2 regions of the Fusobacterium perfoetens ATCC 29250 genome follow, and region 2 is predicted to be linked to the other one. Evidence: riboswitches for the same ligand, from Rfam matches in the RefSeq annotation. Region 2 holds a riboswitch; the other holds the start of a gene.
What was found. Region 2 has a riboswitch for thiamine pyrophosphate ahead of T364_RS0110140 (ABC transporter ATP-binding protein). Riboswitches for the same ligand answer to the same signal wherever they lie in the genome.
Positions count from the first base shown of each region.

Region 1: linked by a shared signal. The riboswitch ahead of thiS (sulfur carrier protein ThiS) and the one ahead of T364_RS0110140 (ABC transporter ATP-binding protein) in region 2 are both predicted to bind thiamine pyrophosphate.

Region 1 is NZ_JHXW01000004.1:59,579-68,385, reverse strand. Features, by position in the region: gene T364_RS0101675 (YoaK family protein) at 1-83, shown strand, start outside; gene T364_RS10930 (TetR/AcrR family transcriptional regulator) at 317-898, shown strand; gene T364_RS0101665 (OmpP1/FadL family transporter) at 927-2,273, shown strand; TPP riboswitch at 2,331-2,432, shown strand; gene thiS (sulfur carrier protein ThiS) at 2,553-2,765, shown strand; gene T364_RS0101655 (thiazole synthase) at 2,813-3,589, shown strand; gene thiH (2-iminoacetate synthase ThiH) at 3,589-4,695, shown strand; gene thiF (sulfur carrier protein ThiS adenylyltransferase ThiF) at 4,692-5,234, shown strand; gene thiE (thiamine phosphate synthase) at 5,224-5,856, shown strand; gene T364_RS0101635 (sensor histidine kinase) at 5,949-7,310, opposite strand; gene T364_RS0101630 (response regulator transcription factor) at 7,324-7,998, opposite strand; gene T364_RS0101625 (glycosyltransferase family 2 protein) at 8,121-8,807, shown strand, end outside.
Region 2 is NZ_KK211417.1:98,909-107,715, reverse strand. Features, by position in the region: gene lepA (translation elongation factor 4) at 1-283, opposite strand, end outside; gene T364_RS0110150 (aminopeptidase) at 370-1,602, opposite strand; gene T364_RS0110145 (YoaK family protein) at 1,636-2,301, opposite strand; TPP riboswitch at 2,433-2,524, shown strand; gene T364_RS0110140 (ABC transporter ATP-binding protein) at 2,602-3,336, shown strand; gene T364_RS0110135 (ABC transporter permease) at 3,337-4,077, shown strand; gene T364_RS0110130 (ABC transporter substrate-binding protein) at 4,089-5,060, shown strand; gene T364_RS0110125 (GntR family transcriptional regulator) at 5,306-5,959, opposite strand; gene nagE (N-acetylglucosamine-specific PTS transporter subunit IIBC) at 6,200-7,669, shown strand; gene T364_RS0110115 ((deoxy)nucleoside triphosphate pyrophosphohydrolase) at 7,802-8,188, shown strand; gene thiD (bifunctional hydroxymethylpyrimidine kinase/phosphomethylpyrimidine kinase) at 8,240-8,807, shown strand, end outside.

The DNA.
Region 1 (8,807 bases), on a different contig from region 2:
TTCTTTTTTCTGTAATTGGATTAATGATAGTATTTATAATGATGTTTGTTGATTATGATAGAAATAAAAAAGAAACTTGTTAAGGAAACTTAACGAGTTTTTTATTTACAAATTTTTTATTTTAATAAATTACTAATGTGATTTTATTTTATAAAAAATGTAATGAAAAAAAATAATAACGTTATGAAATAAAAAATAAATTTTATTTATATATTGACTTTTCAAGGATATATATAGTATAATTTTTTTTGTTCATGTAAAATATGTTTTTTTATTTTAATAATAGTGTTATGTAAAAAACGAAAAGGAGTTTTTTATGGGAAGGAAATTAAAGTTCACAAGAGAAGAAATTTTAAATAAAGCTTATGAAATTTTGGTAAAAGAAGGTATGAAAAAAATTTCAGCTAGGACAATAGCTAATGAGTTGGGAATATCAACAATAGGTGTTTACTCTAATTTTAAATCAATGTCAGATTTAAAAAATGAACTTTCATTACTTGCTAAAAATAAACTACTAGATAAAGTAAAAATTAATTATACAGAACTTGGACTTTTAAATATAGGAATAGGAATTTGTCTTTTTGCTAAAGAGGAAAAGGCTTTATTTAGAGCTATATTTATGAGAGAAAATTTATCAGAAGAATTTTTAAATGAAATTACTAGAGATTTGATAAATTTAGTTTATAAAGGATTTAAAGAGAGTGACAAATACAATATTTTAAAAGATAGTACTATTAACTGGATGATAAGAAAAGGTTGGTGGTATACTCATGGTTTTGCTTGTTTAATTTGCTCAGGTTTTTATAATCCAACTTATGAAATGATTGAAAGTGAATTACGTGAAGTTGGTTATCTTATATTAAAACAAGCTATGAAAATAAATGAGGAAAAAAATTAAAAATTATATATAGATTAAGGAGAGAGAAATGAAAAAAACACTTATGTTAACAGCTTTAATAGCTTCAGTAAATGTTTATGCTGGAAGTATTGATTATTTAGCCCAACAAGATGCTGAATATTTTGCCCATGCTTCAATGACAGGAAAAATTGGAACATCAGGAGCTTTCTATAATCCAGCTGGTACAGCTTTCATGGAAGATGGACTTTATGTAAAAGTAAACACTCAAACAGTATTTAAAAATTATACTATGAATACAGATTATAAAGGAATACCTGGATTTACAGATAATGTAAAAGGAAAACATGATAGTGATTATCCATCAGTAATGGTTCCAAGTATTCAAATAGTAAAAAAAGATGGAGATAGAAGTTATTTCTTACACGGTGGTATAGCTGCTGGTGGAGGAAGTTTAAAATATAACAATGGAATATCAGCTTTTGAAGTTATTGGAGAAGGAATACAAGGAATATTTAGACAAGAACAAATTAAACTTGGAGAATCTCCAGAAGCAACAGTTGAATATTTAGGAGGAAGTAAAGTAAAAGGTTCATCTTTTTATTATAATTTAAACTTAGGAATGGCTCAAAAACTTAATGAAAAATTTTCTGTAGCTGGAGGAGTTAGATTTATTTATGCTACAAGAGCTTTAGAAGGAACAGGACATTTTGGATTAGACCTAGATGGGCAAGGAAATATTCCTCAACAAAATGTAGATGTTACTATAGATTCTGAAAGAGAAGCTTATGGAATTGGTTGGTTAGTAGGATTTAACTATAAACCAATAGAAAAATTAAATATTGGTTTTAAATATGAAAGTGAAATTAAATTAGATTTTGAAGCTAAGAATGGAATGAATGGATTAAAAGTAAATTCTCCAATAAAGGAAGAGGATATATATGGAAGTTTAGCCAAAAATCCTATAGTAAGTGAATGGTTAGTAGATGGATATAGAAATTTACCAGCAATGATGTCATTAGGAATTTCTTATGATGTTAATGATAGACTTACATTACTTACAAGTGGAAACTATTATTTTATAGAAGATGCTAATGATAGTAATGCTTATGCTCATTATACAAATGGATATGAAGCATCAGTTGGATTTGATTATAAACTAAATGAACAATATACTTTAATGGCTGGATACCAATATACAAATACAGGAGCTAATGAAGATACATACAAAGATACTGACTATGCTTTAGATGCTCATATGTATAGTATAGGACTTAAATATACTCCAAATGAAACTAGAACATATACAATCGCTTATTCATATGTAGATTATATTGATGGAACTTCAAAAGAACATGGAACAAGATTTGAGAAACAAGTTCATGCTATTGGATTAGCTGCTGAATTTAAATTATAATAAAAACTTGACAAATAAAACATAAAGTTATACAATACTTTTGAAAAAATTAAATAGATAGCTTACTAGGGGAGCCAAAAAGGCTGAGAGGAGGTTCGACCTCGACTCTTATTACTTGAACCAGATAATGCTGGCGAAAGGAAGTAAAATTATTTCCTCATAAAGAGGCTTTGTACTATTAAGTTATTTAAGAGGAAAATTTTATAAGAAGATTTATCCCTAGTAGATTTCTACTAGGGATTTTTTTATAGAAAAATTTTTGAGAAAGGAGGAAAATTTATGAAAATAATTTTAAACGGTGTTGAAGAGGAAATAGAAAAAGAAATTATTTTAAAAGAATTTATTGAAAAAATTTCAATAGAAAAAAATATAACTCTTTCTGGAGCAGTGGTTTTAGTAAATGATAATCTTATTAAAAAAGATAATTGGCAAGATGTAACTATAAAAGAAAATGATGTTGTAGAAGTTCTAGTTTTTGTTTCTGGTGGATAAGAAAAAATATGTATATAAATAAAAATAAAAAATAAGTTGGAGGAAAAATGGATAAGTTAGTATTAAAAGGACATGAATTTGAAAGTAGATTATTAACAGGAACAGGAAAATTTTCTGATAAAAATTTGATAGCTCCAATGTTAAAAGCAAGTGGTTCAAACATTATAACAATGGCATTAAGAAGAGTAAATTTTTCAAATCCAAAGGAAAATGTTTTAAATTATATTCCTAAAGATGTAACATTATTACCTAATACTTCAGGGGCTAGAAATGCTGAAGAGGCCATAAAAATAGCTAGAATAGCTAGAGAAGCTGGTTGTGGAGATTTTATAAAAATTGAAATAATTAATGATATGAAATATTTAATGCCTGATAATGAAGAAACAATAAAAGCTACAAAAGTATTAGCTGATGAAGGATTTATAGTTTTACCTTATATAGTTCCTGATTTAATTACAGCCAAAAAATTAGAAGAGGCTGGGGCAGCTGCTGTAATGCCTTTAGGTTCACCAATTGGTTCAAATAAAGGATTACAAACAAAAGCTTTAATAGAAATGATAAATGAAAATAAAAAAGTTCCTGTAATTGTAGATGCTGGAATTGGAACTCCATCACAAGCAGCTGAAGCTATGGAAATGGGAGTTGACGCTGTATTAGTTAACACAGCCATTTCAACAGCTGAAGACCCTGTAAAAATGGGAGAGGCTTTTGCTTTGGGAGTAAAAGCTGGGAGAATGGCTTATCTTTCAAAATTAGCTAAAACTTCAAAATATGCTAATGCTTCATCTCCTCTTACAGATTTCTTATTCAGAGGTGAAAAATAATGGGATTTTATTCTGTTGTGAAAGAATGGAAAGATTTTGACTTTGAAGGATATTTTTCAAAAGTTACTGATGAAGATGTGGTAGATAGTATTTATAAAGAACATTTAACTGAATATGATTTTTTAAATTTACTTTCTCCAATAGCTAAAAATCATTTAGAGGAAATGGCTAGAAGAGCTAATGAGATAAAAACTCAACATTTTGGAAATATTATATCTCTTTATATGCCAATATATATTTCAAATTTCTGTACAAATAATTGTACTTACTGTGGTTTCTCAAAGAAAAATCATATTGTAAGAAAACATCAAAATCTTGAACAAATAGAAGAAGAGGCCAAAGAGATAGCAAAAACAGGAGTAGAACATATTTTAATGCTTACAGGAGAAGCTCATGGACTTGTGACTTTAGATTATTTAAAAGATGCTGTAAAAGTATTAAAAAAATATTTTAATTCTGTTTCAATAGAAGTTATGCCATTAGAAGAATGGGAATATAAAGAATTAGTAGATATTGGATTAGATGGATTAACTGTATATCAAGAAACATATAATGAAGAGAGATATGATGAAGTTCATTTATCTGGTAAGAAAAAAGATTATCATTTCCGTTTAGATACTCCAGAGAGAGGGGCAAAAGCTGGAATAAGAACTATTGGAATTGGACCTTTATTTGGTTTGAGTGAAATAAGAAAAGAAGCTTTTATGGCTGGAATGCATTTAAAATATTTAACTGATAATTATTTGAATTCTTCTTTCTCAATCTCTTTACCAAGAATAAATCCAGCAGAAGGGGGATTCCAACCAGACCATCCACTAGATGATATAACTTTTGTACAATTTATGACAGCTTTTAGAATTTTCCAAATAAAAGCGGATATAAATATTTCTACAAGAGAGGTAGCTTCATTTAGAGACCATTTAATGCATATGGGAATTACAAAAATGTCTGTTGGTTCTAAAACAGATGTTGGAGGATATACAGAGAATGACCCATCTACTTGTCAATTTGAAATAAGTGATAATAGAAGTGCTGAAGAAACAATACAAGCAATTAGAGATAATGGATACCAACCAATATTTAAAGATTGGGAGCAAATCAAATGATAATAGGTATAGCTGGTTGTGGTGGAATCGGAAGTAATGTAGCTTATCATTTGGTGAGAACAGGGGTAAAATATTTAAAGTTTGGAGATTTTGATAAGATTGAAGAATCAAACTTGAATAGACAATTTTATTTCAAAAATCAAATTGGAAAATATAAAAGTGAAACTTTAAAAGAGAATTTAACCCTTATAAATCCTGAAATAAAAATTGATTTTGAAATAATTAAATTTGATAGAAATAATATTTCTGAATTTTTTAAAGATTGTGATATTGTAGTAGAAGCTTTTGATAAAAAAGAATATAAAAGTATTTTAGTGGAAGAACTTTTACCACTTGGAAAAAAGATTATTTCAGCTTCTGGAATAGGAGATTATGATACAAAATCAATTGAAATAAAAAATATTGGAAAAAATTTAATTGTAGTAGGAGATTTCAAAAAAGATACTGATGATTATAAGACTTATTCTCATAAAGTTGGAATAGTTGCAGCTTTAATGAGTGAAAAAGTTTTAGAGATAGGAGGATATTTTGAGAAATAGAATAATTATTCCTGAAGGAATCTATGGAATTACAGGTGAAAATTTTACTAATGGAAAGACTAATATACAATGTGTAGAAGAGATGATTCGTGGTGGAATAAAAATAATTCAATATAGAGAAAAGAATAAAAGTTTGGGCGAAAAATTAAAAGAAGCTAGAGAGATAAGGGAAATTTGTAAAAAAAATGGAGTTACTTTTATTGTAAATGATAATATTGATATAGCAATTTTAGTTGATGCAGATGGGGTTCATGTGGGACAAGATGATATTCCTCCTAGTGAAGTAAGGAAACTTATAGGAGAAAATAAAATAATTGGTCTATCAACTCATTCTCCAGAACAAGGAAAAAAAGCTTATGAAAATAATGATGTAGATTATATTGGAGTTGGGCCAATATTTCCTACAACAACAAAAGATACTGCTCCTGTAGGATTAGAATATTTAGAATATGTTGTAAATAATTTAGATATTCCTTTTGTTGCCATTGGAGGAATAAAAGATTATAACATTGATAAAATAATTGAGAGAGGGGCAAAAAGAATTTGCTTAGTAAGTGATATTGTGGGAGCTGAAAATATTTCAGAAAAAGTAAAATCTTTAATAAGCAAATTAAAAAAATAAATTTATTCCTAAAAGACTCTTTAAATAAAAAAAGAGGTTATTGTAAATATAAAATACAATAGCCTCTTTTTATTATAAAAGATATAAAAAATTTATATTTTTGTAGTAGGAATTGTTACTGTAACCTTTGTGCCTTTATTTATTTCACTTTCAATATTCAAATCAATTTTTAATATTCTAGTAATTTTTTTAACTATTGATAAACCTAAACCATGACTTTTTATTTCTCTATTTCTACTTTTATCAACTCTAAAAAATCTATCATAGATATGATTTAGATTTTCTTTTGATATTCCAATACCATTATCTTCAATTATAATTGAAATATTTTTATTATTGACAATAGACACATTTATTTCATTATTATTTCCATATTTTATTGCATTTTCAATAATATTGAAAAATAGTTGTTTTATTAAAAAATAATCAGAGTTTATGTAATTTTCACTACCATTAAAAGATATTTTTTGTTTAGGATAAACAACTTTTAATTCTGAAATAATATTTGAAATAACTTCTGAAATATCCAATTCAATATATTCTAAATTTTCATTATCATCTTTTGCAAGAAATAATAATTTTTTGATAAGAGTATCCATATTTTCAACTTCTTCTTTTATAGAAACAAGTGCTTCTAAAGAAATATCTTTCTTTTCAATTCCCCATCTTTCAATTAAATTTAAGTAACCTTTAATTATAAAAAGAGGAGTTTTTAATTCATGAGAAGCATTATTGACAAACTCTATTTGGGCATTTGTTTGAGTATATAATCTTTCTAACATATTTTCATAAGATAACATAACTTTTTCTATTTCAATAAAGTAATTTTTTGATTTTATTTGGGGATTAATATTATTAAGATTTATATTATTAGTGATTTTTTGTAAATTATTTATAGAGGTAACCACTTCATTATAAAACTTTTTAGATACAAATATACTTATTAAAAAAGCAATAGTTATTAAAATAGTAGAAACTATGATAACATTAAAAAGTAAAAGTCTATCATCAATTAAATTTTTTACTATTAGAACTTCAATATTTCCAAAATCTTCAGCACTAACAATCTTTTTTAAAAAATGATATTTATAAAAATCTATTTTTTGAATTTCATTAGAGAATTTTTTCTTTTCAAATTTATAAAAATTTTCTAAAACTTTATCATCTGAATAAATTTTATTATTAAATTTAAAAAAAACAGTTACTCCAGGAACATCTGGACATTCTTCCAAAGCTTCATAAAAAAATTGGTCTACAGTTTTTTCTTTAGAAACTATTTCTTCTTTAAACTCTGTTAATTCATAACTTAAAAAACTATCTACAGAATATATATCATCAAAAGAAACTTTTTTTATATATGAAGCAAAAAAAAGTAAAAATGTTATATATGGAAGTATAAAAATGACTATTAAAAGTTTATAATTTTTATGAAGTTCATGAGCTAATCTTTTCATATATTTTCTCCAACTAATTTTTTAACTTAAAAATATATCCAAATCCTCGCATAGAGGAAATATATTTTTCGTTTTCTAAATCTATTTTTTTTCTTAAGGAGTTAATAAAGACATCAACTATTTTATTATCACCATCAAAATCAAATCCCCATACTTCTTCTATAATTTTTTCTCTACTTAATCCTATTTCTTTATTTAAAAAGAAAATTTCTAATAATTTATATTCTGTTTTTGTTAAAGAGATTTCTTCATCATTTCTTTTCAAAACTTTTAAAGAAGTATTAAGACTTAAATTTCCATATCGTAAAATATCTTTTGTATTATAATTCTTTTTATTTCTTAAAACAACTCTTATTCTAGCACAAAGTTCTTCTATATTAAAAGGTTTTGTGATATAATCATCAGCACCCATATCTAATAATTCAACCTTACTAATTATACTATCTTTTGCAGTTATAACAATTATAGGAATTTCAGATATTTTTCTAATAATTTTACAAATTTCTTCTCCAGATAGATTAGGAAGCATTAAATCAAGTAAAATAACATCAAAAAAACTATTTTTAAATTTTTCTATAGCTTTTTCTCCCTCTTCATAACTTTCTACTAAATAACCTTCATGTTCTAATTCTAGTTCTAATAATCTTCTTATTTTTTTATCATCTTCTATTATTAAAATTTTTTTCATATTAAATCCTTTCTTTTTTTGAATTAGACTTTAAAAAAATTTTTTTGGTTAATTAAATTTTCTTTACCAAATCTTAATAATACTATTATATAATTCAAAAAAATAAAAAAGGAGATAAAGGTATGGAAAGAATTTCAGTTGTAGCACCTGTTTATAATGAAAAAGATAATATTTCAAGATTTATAGAGAAAGTGGAAAACTCTTTGAAAAAAGGTTTTGATTCTTATGAAATAATTTTAGTAAATGATGGAAGTACAGATGGAAGTAAAGAGATTTTAAATGAAGAAGCGAAAAAAAATGGACATGTAAAAGTATTTCATTTTACAAAAAATAATGGACAAACAGCAGCTTTAGATTTTGCTTTTAAAAAAGCTAGTGGAGATTTAGTTTTAATGATGGATTCAGATTTACAGACAGACCCAGAAGATGTATATACACTTTTACCATATATAAAAGAATATGATATGGTAAATGGAAAAAGAGAGACAAGAGAAGATGGATTAAAAAGAAAAATATCTTCTGTTGTAGGAAATTCAGTTAGAAATTATATTACAGGAGATGATATTAAAGATACAGGGTGTCCATTAAAACTTTTTAAAAAAGAAGTTGTTAAAAGCTTTTATCTTTATGAGGGAATGCATAGATTTCTTCCAACTTTGGCAAAAATAAATGGATTTAAAGTAGTTGAAATTCCTGTAAAACATTATGACAGAGAATTTGGATATTCTAAATATGGAGTTTTTAATAGACTTTTTAAAGGTTTAAAAGATGCTTTTGCTGTTAGATGGATGAAAAAAAGAAGATTGAGA
Region 2 (8,807 bases):
ATAAAGACCTAGATACTTCATATATAAAGTCTACATGTCCTGGAGTATCAATAAGATTTAATTCATAAGTATTTCCATCTTTGGCAGTATAATATAAAGTAACAGCTTGAGCTTTTATAGTAATTCCTTTTTCTCTTTCAAGATCCATAGAATCAAGTAATTGAGACTTCATATCACGCTCAGCTACTGTATGAGTAGCTTCTAAAAGTCTATCAGCAATAGTTGACTTTCCGTGGTCAATATGAGCAATGATTGAAAAGTTTCTTTTAAATTTTTGTTGCACTTAGACCTCCTAAAATAATTAAAATTAATTTTATAATACACTATATTATAAAATAAACACCTAAAAATTGCAAGAGAGTTAAAAGATTAAGCCCAATTTCCATTAATAAATATTTTTTCTATATTTCCATCTTCATCAAAAGCATCTATATTTAAATCTCTAGTTCCAAACATAAAATCCACATGAGTTAAAGAATCATTCATTCCAACTTTTTCCATTTCTTCTGGTGTTAGTTTATCTCCATTTTCAATACAACTAGAGTAAGCTTGTCCAATGGCTAAGTGACAAGAAGCATTTTCATCAAATAAAGTATTATAGAATAAAATACCTAAATTAGAAATAGGTGAATCATAAGGAACAAGAGCAATTTCTCCTAAATATTTTGCTCCTTCATCTATACTTACAAGATTTTCTAAAGCTTCATATCCTTTTTCAGCAGTAAATTTTACAATTTTTCCATTTTCAAAAGTTATAGAAAAATTATCAATTAAATTTCCACCATAATTAAGAGGTTTAGAAGCATAAACAACTCCATTTACACCATATTTATGAGGCATTGAAAAAACTTCTTCAGTAGGAATATTGGCTACAAATTCTACTCCTGATTTTGTAATATCTTTTCCAGAAGCCCAAATATGATTTTTAGGAAGCTCAACAATTAAATCTGTTCCAAGAGAGTTTGTTATTCTAAATTTTTTAAATTGCTTTTTATTTAAATAATTCATTTTTTCTTCTAAATTTTTTAAATGATTTTTCCATACTTCTGTAGCATCATTTTCTTCTGTTACTTTAGTAGATTTTAATATAGCTTCCCATAATAAATCTATAGCTTTTTCATCAGACTTTCCAGGGAATATTTTCTTAGCCCAAGCTAAAGTAGGGACAGATATAATATTCCATTGAAGTTCATTTACCATTATTTTATCATAATAAGGTTTTAATGCTTGACTTCTAGTTTTTTGATAAAGAGCTATCTTTTCACTGTTTACACCTGATAATAATTCTGGGTCATTAGCAGCAATACTTAAAAAAGCAGCTCCTTTATTAGCATAATGCATTAAAGACTCCACTTGCCAATTAGGTATTTCCTCAAATATTTTTTTATCTCCATGGATGAAAGTCATCTTTTTACAAAAATCATCATTCCAATGAACAATAACTTCACTAGCTCCTAATTCGTAGGCTCTTTCAACTAAAAGTCTTGTAAATTCAAAAATTTCTATAGGGGACATTATAACAAGAGCTTGTCCTTTTTGAATGTTAATTCCTATTTCTAAAGATAAATCTACATATTTTTTTAAAAGTTCTTTTTTTATCATTTTATTTCTCCTTGTATAATATTAATGTAAAAATTATTTATTATCTTGAAAATCACGACGAAGTTGAAAATAAGAAGCTCCAATTAAAAAATAAAGTAGAGGAATAAGAATAAGAGCATCATTTTGAAAAATATTATATAAATATGTAGCAACTATTCCACCACAAAAAAATGCTATAATAGTTGTAATATAGTAAAAAATTTTTATGTTATCCACTTTTATTCCTCTTAGTTTATATCCTATATAGACTCCTAAATCACTGATACTTCCTGTTAAATGAGAAGTTCTTATAAGAATACCTTTATATGTCATAAAAAGTCCATTTTGAATACCAGTAGTGAGACAAAGCATATAAGCAAAATTATTATTATCTTTAAAAAAAATATATGAAAAAAATATTGCAAATCCAATTCCGAAAAAGATTAGCCCATATCTTTTTCTTATATTAAAAGCTCTTTCTCCAATGATGGCTCCTGAAAAAATATTTCCAACCAAAAATAATAATAGCCCTAAAAATATTTTTATTATTTGGTCATCAATGGGAACATGATTTATCATATGGATTGCTGCTTTAGAAATATCTCCTGTAAAATGGGTTAGAGTTAATCCAATTAAAATAATACCATAAACATTTGCATAACCACTAATAAAACTTAAAGTTCCTATCCAAAATAAAACTAAATCCTCATGTCGTTGCATAAAATTTTCCTCCCCATTTAAACTCATATTATAATTAAATTTTATCATAATATTCAATAAAAGAATATTAATTTTTATAAAATTTTATTATTGAAAATATTTAATTTTTATGATAATATATTTCTTGAAAATCAAGCTACTAGGGGAGCTTTTAGCTGAGAATTTAGACCCTTAATTACCTGATCTAGATAACACTAGCGGAGGAAAGTGGCAAAGAATAATTTTATATTTTTTGTATAATTATTTTCTTTGACTAAGTAAGGTTCTAGAGAATAATTTTTTTTATTTTTAGGAGGAAAGTTGAAAGAAGAGTTTTTTAAAACATCTGAAATAGTTTTAAAAGTAGAAAATATAAGTTTTTTTTATGATAAAAAAGATTTATTAATAAAAGATTTATCTTTTTCTTTAAAGAAAAATGAATTTTTATCTATTATAGGAAGTAGTGGATGTGGAAAATCAACAATTATTAAATTAATAAGTGGAATTAAAAAAATGAATTCAGGAGATATAGTAGGAAAAAAAACTGCTTATATGCCTCAAAAAGACCTTCTTCTTCCTTGGAGAAATGTTTTAGAAAATATACTTCTTCCATCGGAACTAAGTAAAAAAAATCTTAATGAAGAGAAAAAAAAGGCTATTGATTATCTAAAGAAATTAAATTTAGAGAAATATGAAGAAAAATATCCTTATGAGTTGTCAGGAGGAATGAAACAAAGAGTTTCTTTTATTAGAACTTTGTTAACAGATGCTGATATTCTTTTATTAGATGAGCCTTTTAGTGCTTTAGATGCTATAACAAAAGAAAACTTACAAAAATGGTTACTAGAAGTTCTAAAAGATTTTGATAAGAGTATAATATTTATAACTCATGATATAAATGAAGCTATTTTTTTATCTGATAGGATTTTAGTTTGTCAAAATAGACCTTTAGATTCTTTTAAAGAATATATAATTCCTAAAGAAAAAAAATTGGATTTAGAATTTATAAAAGAGGTTAAAGAGAAAATTTTAATTGATATAGGAGGTGGTAAGTAGATGAAGAAAAATTCCCCAGCCTTGATTTTATCAATTATATTATTCTTATTTTGGGAAATATTAGCAAGATATGTAAATCTAGCTTTTATATTACCTTGGCCAACTCTTATTATAGAGAGGTTTTGGCAATTAAAAAAAATATTGATTTGTCATCATTTGATAGCTACATTAAAGATTTCATTTATTTCTTTAGCTATATCATTAGTATTAGCTATAGTACTAGCAATATTTATGGATATAAACAAAAGTATAGAAAATGCAATATATCCTATAATTGTGACTAGCCAAACAATTCCAATAACCACTATAGCTCCAATATTTATTTTATGGTTTGGATATTCCATATGGTCAAAAGTTTTAGTTGCAATAATTATTACATTTTTCCCTGTAACTATAAATATTTCTCAGGGATTAAAATCAATAAAAGAAGAACATCTAGAGCTTTTTAAAAGTATGGGAGCTTCAAAATTGGATATTTTTATTAAATTAAAAATTCCTTCGACTCTACCATATTTTTTCTCTTCATTAAAAATGGCAATTCCCTTTGTAATAATAGGAACAACTATAGGAGAGTGGTTAGGAGCTAATGAAGGATTAGGATATTTTAGTAAGAGAATGATGACACAATTAGATGGGGCAGGAGTTTTTGCTCCAGCAATTTTAATATCAATAATAGTTGTACTTATTGTAAAATTTATTTCACTTATAGAAGATAAATTATTAATTTGGGTAAAAAAATAAAGGAGATTTCAATGAAAAAAATAAAATATTTATTACTATTTTTATTAGTTTTTAGTTTTGGTTTTGGAAAAGAAAAAAAATTACAAGATTTTGATGTAATATTAGATTGGTATCCAAATGCTATTCATAGTTTTTTATATATAGCTGATGAAAAAGGATATTTTGAAGAAGAGGGAATTAATTTAGTAATTCACTATCCAGCTAATGTATCAGACCCAATAGCTTTACCAGCTGTAAAAAAAGCTCATGTTGGAATGTATTATTTACATCAATTAATAATGGCTAGAGCAAATGAAAATATTCCTGTAAAATCTATTGGAGCTATTGTACAAAAACCTTTAAATGTTGTTATTGCTCCTGAAAGTAAAAATATAAAAAGACCAAAAGATTTAGAAGGAAAAACAGTTGGATATTCACAAGGATATGTAGCAGAAAGATTATTACAAACAGTTATAAAAAATGATGGAGGAGATTTATCAAAAACAAATCTTATAGATGTGGGATTTGACTTATTAACAGCTACTATAACAAAAAAAGTTGATGCTACTTTTGGTGGATTTGTAAACCATGAAGTTCCTGTTTTCCAAGATAAAGGATTAGAGGTTAATTACTTTTATCCAACTGATTTTGGATTTCCTAACTATTATGAAGAAGTTTTTGTAGCTAATGAAGATATGGTAAAAGCTAATCCAGAACTTTATAAAGGATTCTTAAGAGCTATAGCAAGAGGATTTGAAGAGATGAAAAATGATCCAGAGGGAGCTATTGATTTATTATTACAAAAACAAGAAGCAGACCAATTCCCATTAACAAAAACTGTTGAAATGAAAAGTATTAATATATTACTTCCATTAATGGAAACAAAAGAAAATAAATTCTTATCTCAAGATAAAAAAGTATGGGAAGAGAATATTCAATGGATGTATAATGAAAAAATGATAAATAAAGAAATAACTTCAGAAGATGTAATGATAGAGCTATAAATAGGAAGAGTTATAATTTTATAATATTTTTATTTTAAAGTTCTAACATAAGAAAATTAAGAAAAAATTAATATAAAAAAGAGCTAGATAATATTTTTTTAAATACTAGTTAGCTCTTTTTTATTAATAATTAAAAAACTTATAAATATCTAAAATTAATAATAATTCAATTTTTTATAAAAAGAATATTCAAATTAGTTATTTAAATTATATATTTTATTTCTTAATTTGACATTTTAGATTTCCTATTTTTCTTCAAATTTTGGAATCATAAAATCCATTGATCTTTCAAGATGTTTTCTATTAATTTTTAATGCTTTAGCTAAATCTCTATTTTTGATACAATCTAAAATTTTAACATGGTCATTAAAAGCTTCAATTTTTCTAATATTCTCATCTATAGCTAATCTTCTAAATCTTTTAAGATAAAGATTTATATTATTAATCATACCCATTACTCTAGGAACTTTGGCAATTTCATATAACTCTATATTGAATTGAGAAAAAAGAGAAAAAATTTCTTCTAAATCATTTTCTTTTAACTTTTTTTCAGTTTTTTTTAAAATTTCTTCAATAAGTTTTATTTCTTTTTCAGTAGCTTTTTTTATAACTTCTTCTAAAATAATTCCTTCTAAAGCTATTCTTATTTTATATATTTCAATAAGTTCTTCTTTAGTAGTTTTTTTTACGATAACTCCCCCTGTAGAATTAGAAACGACAAGTCCTTCTAACTCTAGCATTCTTAGAGCTTCTCTTATAGGAGTTCTACTTATTTGGAATATTTTAGAATATTCAGTTTCTATAATTCTTTCTCCTTGAGGAATTTTACCATCTATAATCATTTCTTTTAATACATCATAAACTTTTTCTCTCATAGATTTATTTCTTTCTATTATCATTATAAAATACCTCTTTTCGTTTTGTGTATACACAGAACATTTTATACTATAAATATTTTATTGTCAAGAAAAATAAGATTAAAAAAATTAATAGTGTTTTTTTAATTCATTTTTTTTAAAAAATACACTTTGTTTGTAAAAAAATTTCAAAAAAAACTTGCTTTTTAGAAAAAATATAATATAATTATATTAAATAGTAGTTTATAAAGAAGTATATTTTATTAAGGAGAGTGGTTTTTTATGTTCGCTTATCTACAAAAAATTGGTAAAGCACTTATGGTTCCAGTAGCAGTTCTTCCAGCTGCGGCTATTCTTATGGGTATTGGTTATTGGATTGACCCTGTTGGTTGGGGAGGAAATAGCCAATTAGCAGCTTTTTTAATTAAAGCAGGAGCAGCTATTATTGATAATATGCCTATATTATTTGCTGTTGGTGTAGCTTTTGGACTTTCAAAAGATAAAAATGGTGCAGCAGCCCTTGCTGGTTTAGTTGCTTTTGAAGTTGTTACTACTTTATTATCTATTGGTGCAGTTTCTCAAATGACAGGAGTACCAGCAGACCAAGTATCACCTGCTTTTGGAAAAATCAATAACCAATTTGTAGGAATTTTATGTGGAGTTATTGCAGGAGAATTATATAATAAATTCCATAATTTAGAACTTCCTAAATTCTTAGCCTTTTTTAGTGGAAAAAGATTTGTGCCAATTATAACATCAGTTGTTATGTTAATTGTTTCATTTATATTATTATATATTTGGCCAGTAATTTATTCAGCACTAGTTTCTTTTGGTATTGCTATTGCAAAATTAGGACCTTTAGGAGCTGGAATTTATGGATTCTTTAATAGATTATTAATACCTGTTGGATTACACCATGCATTAAACTCAGTATTTTGGTTTAACGTTGCTGGAATTAATGATATTGGAAGATTCTGGGGAGATCCTGCTGCAGCATATGCTGGATTACCAGAAGCTATTCAAGGAAGTTATCATGTTGGAATGTATCAAGCAGGATTTTTCCCAATTATGATGTTTGGATTATTAGGAGCATGTTTAGCATTTATAACAACAGCTAAAGTTGAAAATAAGGAAAAAATAAAATCTATCATGTTAGCAGCAGGATTTGCAAGTTTCTTTACAGGAGTAACAGAACCAATTGAATTTGCATTTATGTTTGTTGCACCACCATTATATTTATTACATGCTGTTTTAACAGGAATATCTGTATTTATAGCAGCTTCATTTGATTGGATGGCAGGATTTGGATTTTCTGCAGGATTTGTAGATTTCTTCTTATCTTTACGTAATCCAAATGCAAATAATCCATTTATGTTAATAATATTAGGGTTAGTATTCTTTGTAGTTTATTTTGTAATATTTAGAGCTGTAATAGTTAAAGCAAATTTAAGAACTCCAGGAAGAGAAGAAGATGATGATACTGCAGTAATTAATGAATTTAAAGGAGAAGCAACTTCTAATGTAAAATTAGCAACAGCTTTACTACCATTATTAGGTGGAGCTGAAAATATAGTTGTAATAGATAATTGTACAACAAGATTGAGATTAGAAGTTAAAGATTCAACAATAGTAAAAGATAAAGAAATTAAAAAATTAGTACCAGGAGTATTAAAACCAAGTGCTACAACAGTTCAAGTAATAGTAGGACCTCATGTAGAATTTGTAGCAACAGAATTAAAAAAATTAGTATAATTTTATAAAAAAAGATTAATGACTACATACTCATTTATTTGAGTATGTAGTTTTTTATTGATACAAATATTTTTAAGTGATATAATATTTTTTGAAATATAAAAATATACTTATTGATTTAAAAGAGGAAAAATGGATAAAATTATTGATGTAGTAGCAGCTATAATTGAAAATGAAAATAATGAAATTCTTTGTACGTTAAGACCAAAAGATAAAATTTTGGGGAATAATTGGGAATTTCCTGGAGGAAAATTAGAAAATAATGAAACTTATTTTCAAGGAATTATAAGAGAAATAAAAGAGGAATTAGATTGTGATATTGAACCAATAAAAATTATAGGAAATGCTTATCATAAATATGAAAGAGGAACTGTAAATATAATTGCTATAAAATGTAAATTATTATCTAGTATAATTTTGAAGGAACATTCAGCTTTAGTATGGCTTAAAAGAGAAAACTTAAAATCTTTAGTTTGGGCACCAGCTGATATAGAAATTATAGAAAAATTTTTATTATAACAATTTTTACAATTAATGATAAAAAAATAACAAAAATTAACGGAGGTTTATATGAAACATGTTTTAACAATTGCTGGTTCTGATACTTGTGGGGGAGCTGGAATACAAGCTGATTTAAAAGCAATGAGTGCTTTAGGTGTTTATGGAATGAGTGTTATTACAGCTGTAACAGCTCAAAATACAAATGGAGTTTTTGGAGTTCAAGAAATTTCTAAAGAAATCATTGAAAAACAAATAGAAGTTATATTTGAAGATATAAGAGTGGACGCTGTAAAAATTGGAATGCTTTCTAGTATAGAAATAATAGAAAGTATTACAAAAATGTTAAAGAAGTATAATGTAAAAAATATTGTTATAGACCCTGTTATGGTTTCAAAAAGTAAATATAAATTATTAAAAGATGAAGCTATTGAAGCTTTAAAAAAATTTGTTGCTTTAGGAACTTTAGTAACCCCTAATATCCCTGAAGCTGAGATATTAGCTGATATGGAAATAAGAAATGAAGAAGAAATGATAGAAGCAGCTAAAAAAATTCAAAATCTTGGAGCTAAAAATGTTTTAGTAAAAGGAGGACACAGAGAAGATAATTGTACAGATGTATTATTACTTGAAAATGGAG